DNA from 2 places in the Rhizobium sp. CC-YZS058 genome. Region 1 is predicted to be linked to the other one. Evidence: predicted binding sites of a transcription regulator. Region 1 holds the regulator's gene; the other holds the start of a gene.
What was found. The regulator HrcA, encoded in region 1, represses chaperone genes, less so after heat shock. The targets are predictions, from matches to a motif close to GTTAGCACTCNCNNNNNGNGAGTGCTAAC.
Positions count from the first base shown of each region.

Region 2: groES (co-chaperone GroES) is a predicted target of HrcA. The motif match lies at 2,384-2,412, and genes of this name have one in related genera.

Region 1 covers NZ_JAYESJ010000001.1:3,505,933-3,509,344, forward strand. The annotation lists gene grpE (nucleotide exchange factor GrpE) at 154-813, opposite strand; gene hrcA (heat-inducible transcriptional repressor HrcA) at 918-1,988, opposite strand; gene rph (ribonuclease PH) at 2,172-2,888, shown strand; gene U8330_RS16805 (VOC family protein) at 2,896-3,318, shown strand; gene rdgB (RdgB/HAM1 family non-canonical purine NTP pyrophosphatase) at 3,328-3,412, shown strand, end outside.
Region 2 covers NZ_JAYESJ010000001.1:2,866,429-2,869,840, reverse strand. The annotation lists gene U8330_RS13800 (ester cyclase) at 1-159, opposite strand, end outside; gene groL (chaperonin GroEL) at 322-1,959, opposite strand; gene groES (co-chaperone GroES) at 2,024-2,320, opposite strand; gene chrA (chromate efflux transporter) at 2,579-3,412, shown strand, end outside.

The sequences.
Region 1 (3,412 bases):
TTCCAGCCGCCCCGTAGAAATCACAGAGGCGGGATCGGATCCTCGGGACAAGCCCGAGGATGACGGAGAGGGCCGTGGGTTGGGCGACCGTATGGCAGCTTCGCGGAGGTTGCCATCGGGCGTGCGGGGCGTGCGCACGCCCGGTTGGAGGCCTCAGGCCGAGGGCGTTTCGCTCTCGGCGGCGGCCGCCTTCGGGCCGCCCTTGGCGACCCCGACCATGGCGGGGCGCAACACGCGTTCGCCGATGGTGAAGCCCGCCTGGACAACCTGGACCACCGTGTTGTTCGGCACGTCTGGATTGGGGATCTCGAACATGGCCTGGTGGAAGTTCGGGTCGAACTTCTGCCCCTCCGGCTCGATCTTCTTCACGCCGTGGCGCTCAAGCGCAGACAGCATCGAGCGCTCGGTCAGTTCGACCCCTTCGATCAAGGTCTTGAGTCCGGCATCGGCGCCATCGCGCGCTTCGCTCGACACCGCTTCCAGCGCCCGGCGCAGATTGTCGGAAACGGCGAGCATGTCGCGCGCGAAGCCGGCGACGGAATAGGACTTGGCGTCCTTCACGTCCCGTTCGGTGCGCCGGCGCAGATTGTCCATTTCGGCGGCGAGCCGCAGATAGCGGTCGCGGAAATCGGCCGCTTCCGCACGGGCGAGCTCGAGCGGATCCGGCTCGGAAACGGCCGGGTTCGGATCGGCAAAAGTCTCAGCCACGCCTTCGGCGGCGCCTGCGTCAGCGCCGGCCTCAGGCATCTGGACGGCTTCGGTTTCGGCCGCGTCGTTCGCCTGATTTGCGTGTCTTTTCGTCTCGTCGGTCATGACGTCTCCGGAATGAACTATGCGTGGTGAATATGCCGCCGATATCGAACTTCGGGGCGTGAAAATCAAGAGCGGGCGGCATTTCGGCCGTACCCGTCTCCGCTCTAGCTGGTCTGGCGGGAGAGCCGCGACATCAACTGCGCGGTGTAATCGACCATCGGAACGATCCGCGCATAGTTCAGCCGCGTCGGCCCGATCACGCCGACCGCGCCGACCACCCGGTCCTCGCCATTGCGATAGGGCGCAACGATGAGCGAGGAACCGGAGAGCGAGAACAGCTTGTTCTCCGAGCCGATGAAGATGCGCACGCCGGGACCGGCTTCCGCGAGGTTCAAGAGCTCGATCAGGCTGTCCTTCTTCTCGAGATCGTCGAACAGCATGCGCAGCCGATCGATATCCTCCGCCCCGGTCAATCCTTCGAGCAGATTGGCGCGACCCCGCACGATGAGCTGCGTCGGATGGCGGTCCTCGCTTTCTTCACCCGACCAGATGGCAAGGCCACGCTCCACGAGGTCGCGCGAGAGCGCATCGAGCTCGCTGCGCACCTGCTCCTTGACCTTCTGAAGCTGGCTGCGCACCTCGCCCAGCGTCTGCCCGGCCAGATGTGCGTTCAGGAAATTGGCGGCCTCGGTCAGCTGAGCGGATGTGACGCCCGCCGGCAGCTCGATGATCCGGTTTTCCACCTGGTCGCCGGCACCGACCAGCACGGCGAGCGCCTTGGTCGGCGCCACCCTCAGAAACTCGACATGCTTGAGCACCGGATCGGCCTTGGCGGTCATGACCAGGCCGGCGCCGCGCGACATGCCGGACAGGAGCTGGCTCGCCTCTGTCAGCAGCGCTTCCACCGGCTGCTCGCGATTGCCCCGGCGGATCTGCCGGTCGATATTGGCGCGGTCCTCGTCGGAAAGATTGCCGACCTGCATGAAGGCATCGACGAAGAAGCGAAGCCCGATCTGCGTCGGCAGGCGGCCGGCGCTGACATGGGGGGAATAGATGAGGCCGAGATCCTCCAGGTCGCTCATCACATTGCGCACGGAGGCCGGTGAGAGCGACATGGGCAGCAGCCGGGACAGGCTGCGCGACCCGAGCGGCTCGCCGCTTTCCAGATAGCTTTCCACGATGCGACGAAAGATCTCTCCGGATCGTTCGTCGAGCAGCGCCAGGCGATCGCGCATTGCTGTCGTGTTCACCGCCATCAGTCTCTGTTGGCCCTTCTTGCCGTTTCGCCCTCGAAATATAGGACGTCTGCGCCTCCGACAAAAGGCCAAAGCCGCCCTGCCTTATCTTTGAGCGGCCGCATTTCCCTTACCTTCGACATAGGCTAGAAGGCACCCACAAGAACGATAAGGAGTGAACCCATGCGTCCCTCGGGCCGGAAAACAGATCAGATGCGCCAGGTCTCCTTCGAGCGCAACGTCTCGAAGCATGCCGAGGGCTCCTGCCTCGTCAAGTTCGGCGATACGCATGTGCTGTGCACCGCGAGCCTTGAGGAAAAGACGCCGCCATGGCTGCGCAACTCCGGCAAGGGCTGGGTGACGGCGGAATACGGCATGCTGCCGCGTGCCACCGGCGAGCGCATGAAGCGCGAGGCCGCCAGCGGCAAGCAGAGCGGCCGCACCCAGGAGATTCAGCGGCTGATCGGCCGCTCGCTGCGCGCGGTCGTCGACCTGCAGGCGCTCGGCGAACGGCAGATCTCGCTCGACTGCGACGTGATCCAGGCCGATGGCGGCACCCGCACGGCCTCGATCACCGGCGCCTGGATCGCGCTTCATGACTGCCTGAAGTGGATGGAAGCGCGCAACATGGTCAAGGTCGAGCGCGTGCTCAAAGATCATGTCGCTGCCATTTCCTGCGGCATCTTTGCCGATCAGGCCGTGATCGATCTCGACTATCTGGAGGACTCCGCCGCCGAGACCGACGCGAACTTCGTCATGACCGGCGCCGGCGGCATCGTCGAGATCCAGGGCACCGCGGAGGGCAAGCCGTTCTCAGAGGCCGAGTTCGCCTCGCTGATGGGCTTGGCAAAGAGCGGCATCAGCGATCTCGTCTCGCTGCAGAAGCAGACGATCGCCTGAGGCACGAATGGCCGCAATCCGCACGCAAGCTCTGGCCGGCATTCTGGAAACGGCGCTCTATGCGCCGGATCTCGATGCGGCGGAAGCCTTCTACGGCGGCGTCCTCGGCCTTCGACAGATCGGCAAGGTCGAAAACCGCCACATCTTCTACCGATGTGGCGCCGGTGTGCTGCTGATCTTCAACCCGGAAGAGACGGAGGCGCCGGGACCCGGGCTTCCCGTTCCGCCCCATGGCAGCCGCGGCCCGGGGCATCTCTGCTTCCGCGTTGACGCCGCAGCGCTGGACAGCGTCAAGACCGGGCTGCAGGACGCGGGCATCGCCATCGAGGCGGAGATCACCTGGCCGACAGGCGCCCGCTCCTTCTATTTCCGCGATCCGGCCGGCAACAGCCTGGAATGCGGCGAACCGAAACTCTGGAACCTGGACTGAGGGGCCGACATGACACGCACGCTCGACACCAAGACCCTGATCGTCGCCAGCCACAATGCCGGCAAGATCCGCGAAATCCGCGACCTGATCGGCC
Region 2 (3,412 bases), 640 kb from region 1:
GGCGGCCACATCGGCTTCCAGAAGCGCGCGATAGCCCGCAAGTCCGAGCGGACGGTCATTGTGACGCACGGAGTCATGCACGTGCTGGCCGAGTCTCGCCCAGTCCCGGGCGTTGAGGCAGTCGATATAGGCTTCGTAGAGGTCTTTGAGGTCGGTCATGGCCTGTCCTTTCCCGCCGTTCGCCGCTGGAAGATAAGCGCCGCAGGGCCGGCGGCGAGAGGGGCAGGCGGTTCGACGCGGCGGAGCGCAAGATGCGAAAAAGGCGGCCCCTTGCGAGGCCGCCTTCTCAATTCGGCATCCGGCTTTCGCCGAACGGCCTGATTACATCATGCCGTCCATGCCCATGCCGCCCATGCCGCCCGGCATAGCCGGAGCGTCCTTCTTGGGCAGTTCGGCGATCATGGCTTCGGTGGTGATCAGCAGCGAGGCGACAGAAGCTGCGTTCTGCAGCGCGGTGCGAACGACCTTGACCGGGTCGACGATGCCCATGGAGAGCATGTCGCCATATTCGGAGGTCTGGGCGTTGTAGCCGTAGTTGTCGTCGTTCTTCTCGAGGATCTTGCCGACCACGATCGAGGCTTCGTCACCGGCATTGTCGGCGATCTGGCGAACGAGCGACTGCAGGGCGCGACGGATGATGTTCACGCCGGCTTCCTGGTCGGAATTTTCGCCCTTCACGTCGATCTTGGTGGAGGAGCGCAGCAGAGCGACGCCACCACCGGGAACGATGCCTTCCTGAACGGCGGCGCGCGTTGCGTTCAGCGCGTCGTCGATGCGGTCCTTCTTTTCCTTGACTTCGACTTCCGTCGAGCCGCCGACGCGGATGACGGCAACGCCGCCAGCGAGCTTGGCCAGACGTTCCTGCAGCTTTTCGCGGTCGTAGTCCGAGGTGGTTTCCTCGATCTGCGCCTTGATCTGGGCCACGCGGCCTTCGATCTCGTTCTTGGCGCCGGCGCCGTCAACGATGGTCGTGTTCTCCTTGGAGATCGAAACCTTCTTGGAGCGGCCGAGCATGTCGATGGTGACGTTTTCGAGCTTGATGCCGAGGTCTTCGGAGATCACCGTGCCACCCGTCAGGATGGCGATGTCTTCGAGCATGGCCTTGCGGCGGTCGCCGAAGCCCGGAGCCTTGACGGCAGCGATCTTGAGGCCGCCACGCAGCTTGTTGACGACGAGGGTCGCCAGCGCTTCGCCTTCGACGTCTTCAGCGATGATGAGGAGCGGCTTGCCGGTCTGGACGACGGCTTCGAGAACCGGGAGCATCGCCTGGAGGTTCGAGAGCTTCTTCTCGTGCAGGAGAATGAAGGCGTCTTCGAGATCGGCGACCATCTTTTCCGGGTTGGTGACGAAGTAGGGCGACAGGTAGCCGCGGTCGAACTGCATGCCTTCGACGACTTCGAGTTCGGTTTCGGCGGTCTTGGCTTCTTCAACCGTGATCACGCCTTCATTGCCGACCTTCTGCATGGCTTCGGCGATATCAGCGCCGACCTGCTTGTCGCCGTTTGCCGAGATCGTGCCGACCTGGGCAACTTCTTCCGAGGTGGAGATCGGCTTGGCCTTGGCCTGCAGGTCCTTGACGACGGCGGAGACGGCGAGGTCGATGCCGCGCTTCAGGTCCATCGGGTTCATGCCGGCGGCAACGGCCTTGTTGCCTTCCTTGACGATCGCCTGGGCGAGAACGGTCGCGGTCGTGGTGCCGTCACCGGCGATGTCGTTGGTCTTCGAGGCCACTTCGCGCACCATCTGGGCGCCCATGTTCTCGAACTTGTCTTCCAGTTCGATTTCCTTGGCGACCGATACGCCGTCCTTGGTGATGCGCGGTGCGCCGAAGGACTTGTCGATCACGACGTTGCGACCCTTCGGGCCGAGCGTCACCTTCACTGCATCGGCGAGAACGTCGACGCCGCGCAGCATCTTTTCGCGCGCAGTGCGGCCGAACTTGACTTCTTTGGCTGCCATTTTTCAAACTCCCGGGCGGGTTGCCCAATGGTTGTAAACTCAGGATGGAAGGAAGGGATCGACCTTAGGCGATAACGCCCATGATGTCGGATTCCTTCATGATCAGCAGGTCTTCGCCGTTGAGCTTGACCTCGGTGCCCGACCACTTGCCGAACAGCACGCGATCGCCAGCCTTGACATCCAGCGGGATCACCTTGCCGGACTCGTCACGCGCGCCGGTGCCGACGGCGACGATTTCGCCTTCCTGCGGCTTTTCCTTTGCGGTGTCCGGGATGATGATGCCGCCCTTGGTCTTGGCTTCGGACTCGACGCGGCGAACCACGACACGGTCGTGAAGCGGACGGAAGTTGGTGCTTGTCATTGTCTTATCCCTCGATCAAATGACGCTGCGGATCGCTCCTCGCGAGCCGATCCGCCGGATGATGTTAGCACTCCCCTTTGGCGAGTGCCAGCGCCGTCGAGATAAGGATGGTCCGTGCGGGTGTCAAGACGAGGCGCAAGCCGACGGGCAAGATTTCATCGCTTCGTCACAGGCCGATCTGTCATCGTCCCGTCATCGCTCGCAGGGCAAAGGCAGGAGGCGCCGGCCTTGCACAGGCCGCAAATCGTAAGGACAGTCATGGCAGCCTTTGGCGACGGGAATGAGGCAGCGGGCACAGACGCGGCGTCCGCCCCCGTTCTCCCCAGCTTTTTCGAGGCCGCGCGCCTTTGGGCGGCGATCGGGATCTCAAGCTTCGGCGGCCCGGCCGGGCAGATCGCGCTCATGCATCGCGAGGTGGTGGAAAAGCGCCGCTGGATCGACGAGGCGCGGTTCCTCCATGCGCTCAACTACTGCATGCTGCTGCCGGGTCCGGAGGCCCAGCAGCTGGCCACCTATATCGGCTGGCTGATGCATGGCACGCGCGGCGGGCTCGTGGCCGGCCTGCTCTTCATCCTGCCGGGGCTCGCCGTCATTCTGGCGCTTTCCGTGCTCTACGCGCTCTACCACCAGACCGGGCTTCTCGCCGCCGTCTTCTTCGGGCTGAAGGCCGCGGTCCTCGCCATCGTGGTCGAGGCGCTGGTGCGGCTCGGCCGGCGGGCGCTGAAGACCTGGGCGGCACGGCTGATCGCGCTCACCGCCTTCGTCGCGCTGTTCCTTTTCGCCGTGCCCTTTCCGCTGGTCATCCTCGCGGCCGGCCTCCTTGGCCTTGCAGGCCTCGCCGGCGGGGCAGGGGCGGCGGACATTGGTTCGGGCGCGCCGGCGCGGGGACGCAGCGTTGCGCAGGTCCTTCGCCTCACCTTCGTCTGGGGCGCCTTGTGGATGGCGCCGGTCGCCCTTGCCGCGGCGCTCGGCGGCGAAATCTTCGTCGCCATCGGCCTGTTCTTCGCCAAGATGGCGGTCGTCACCTTCGGTGGGGCCTATGCGGTCCTGGCTTATGTGGCGCAGCAGGCGGTGGAGACTTTCGGCTGGCTG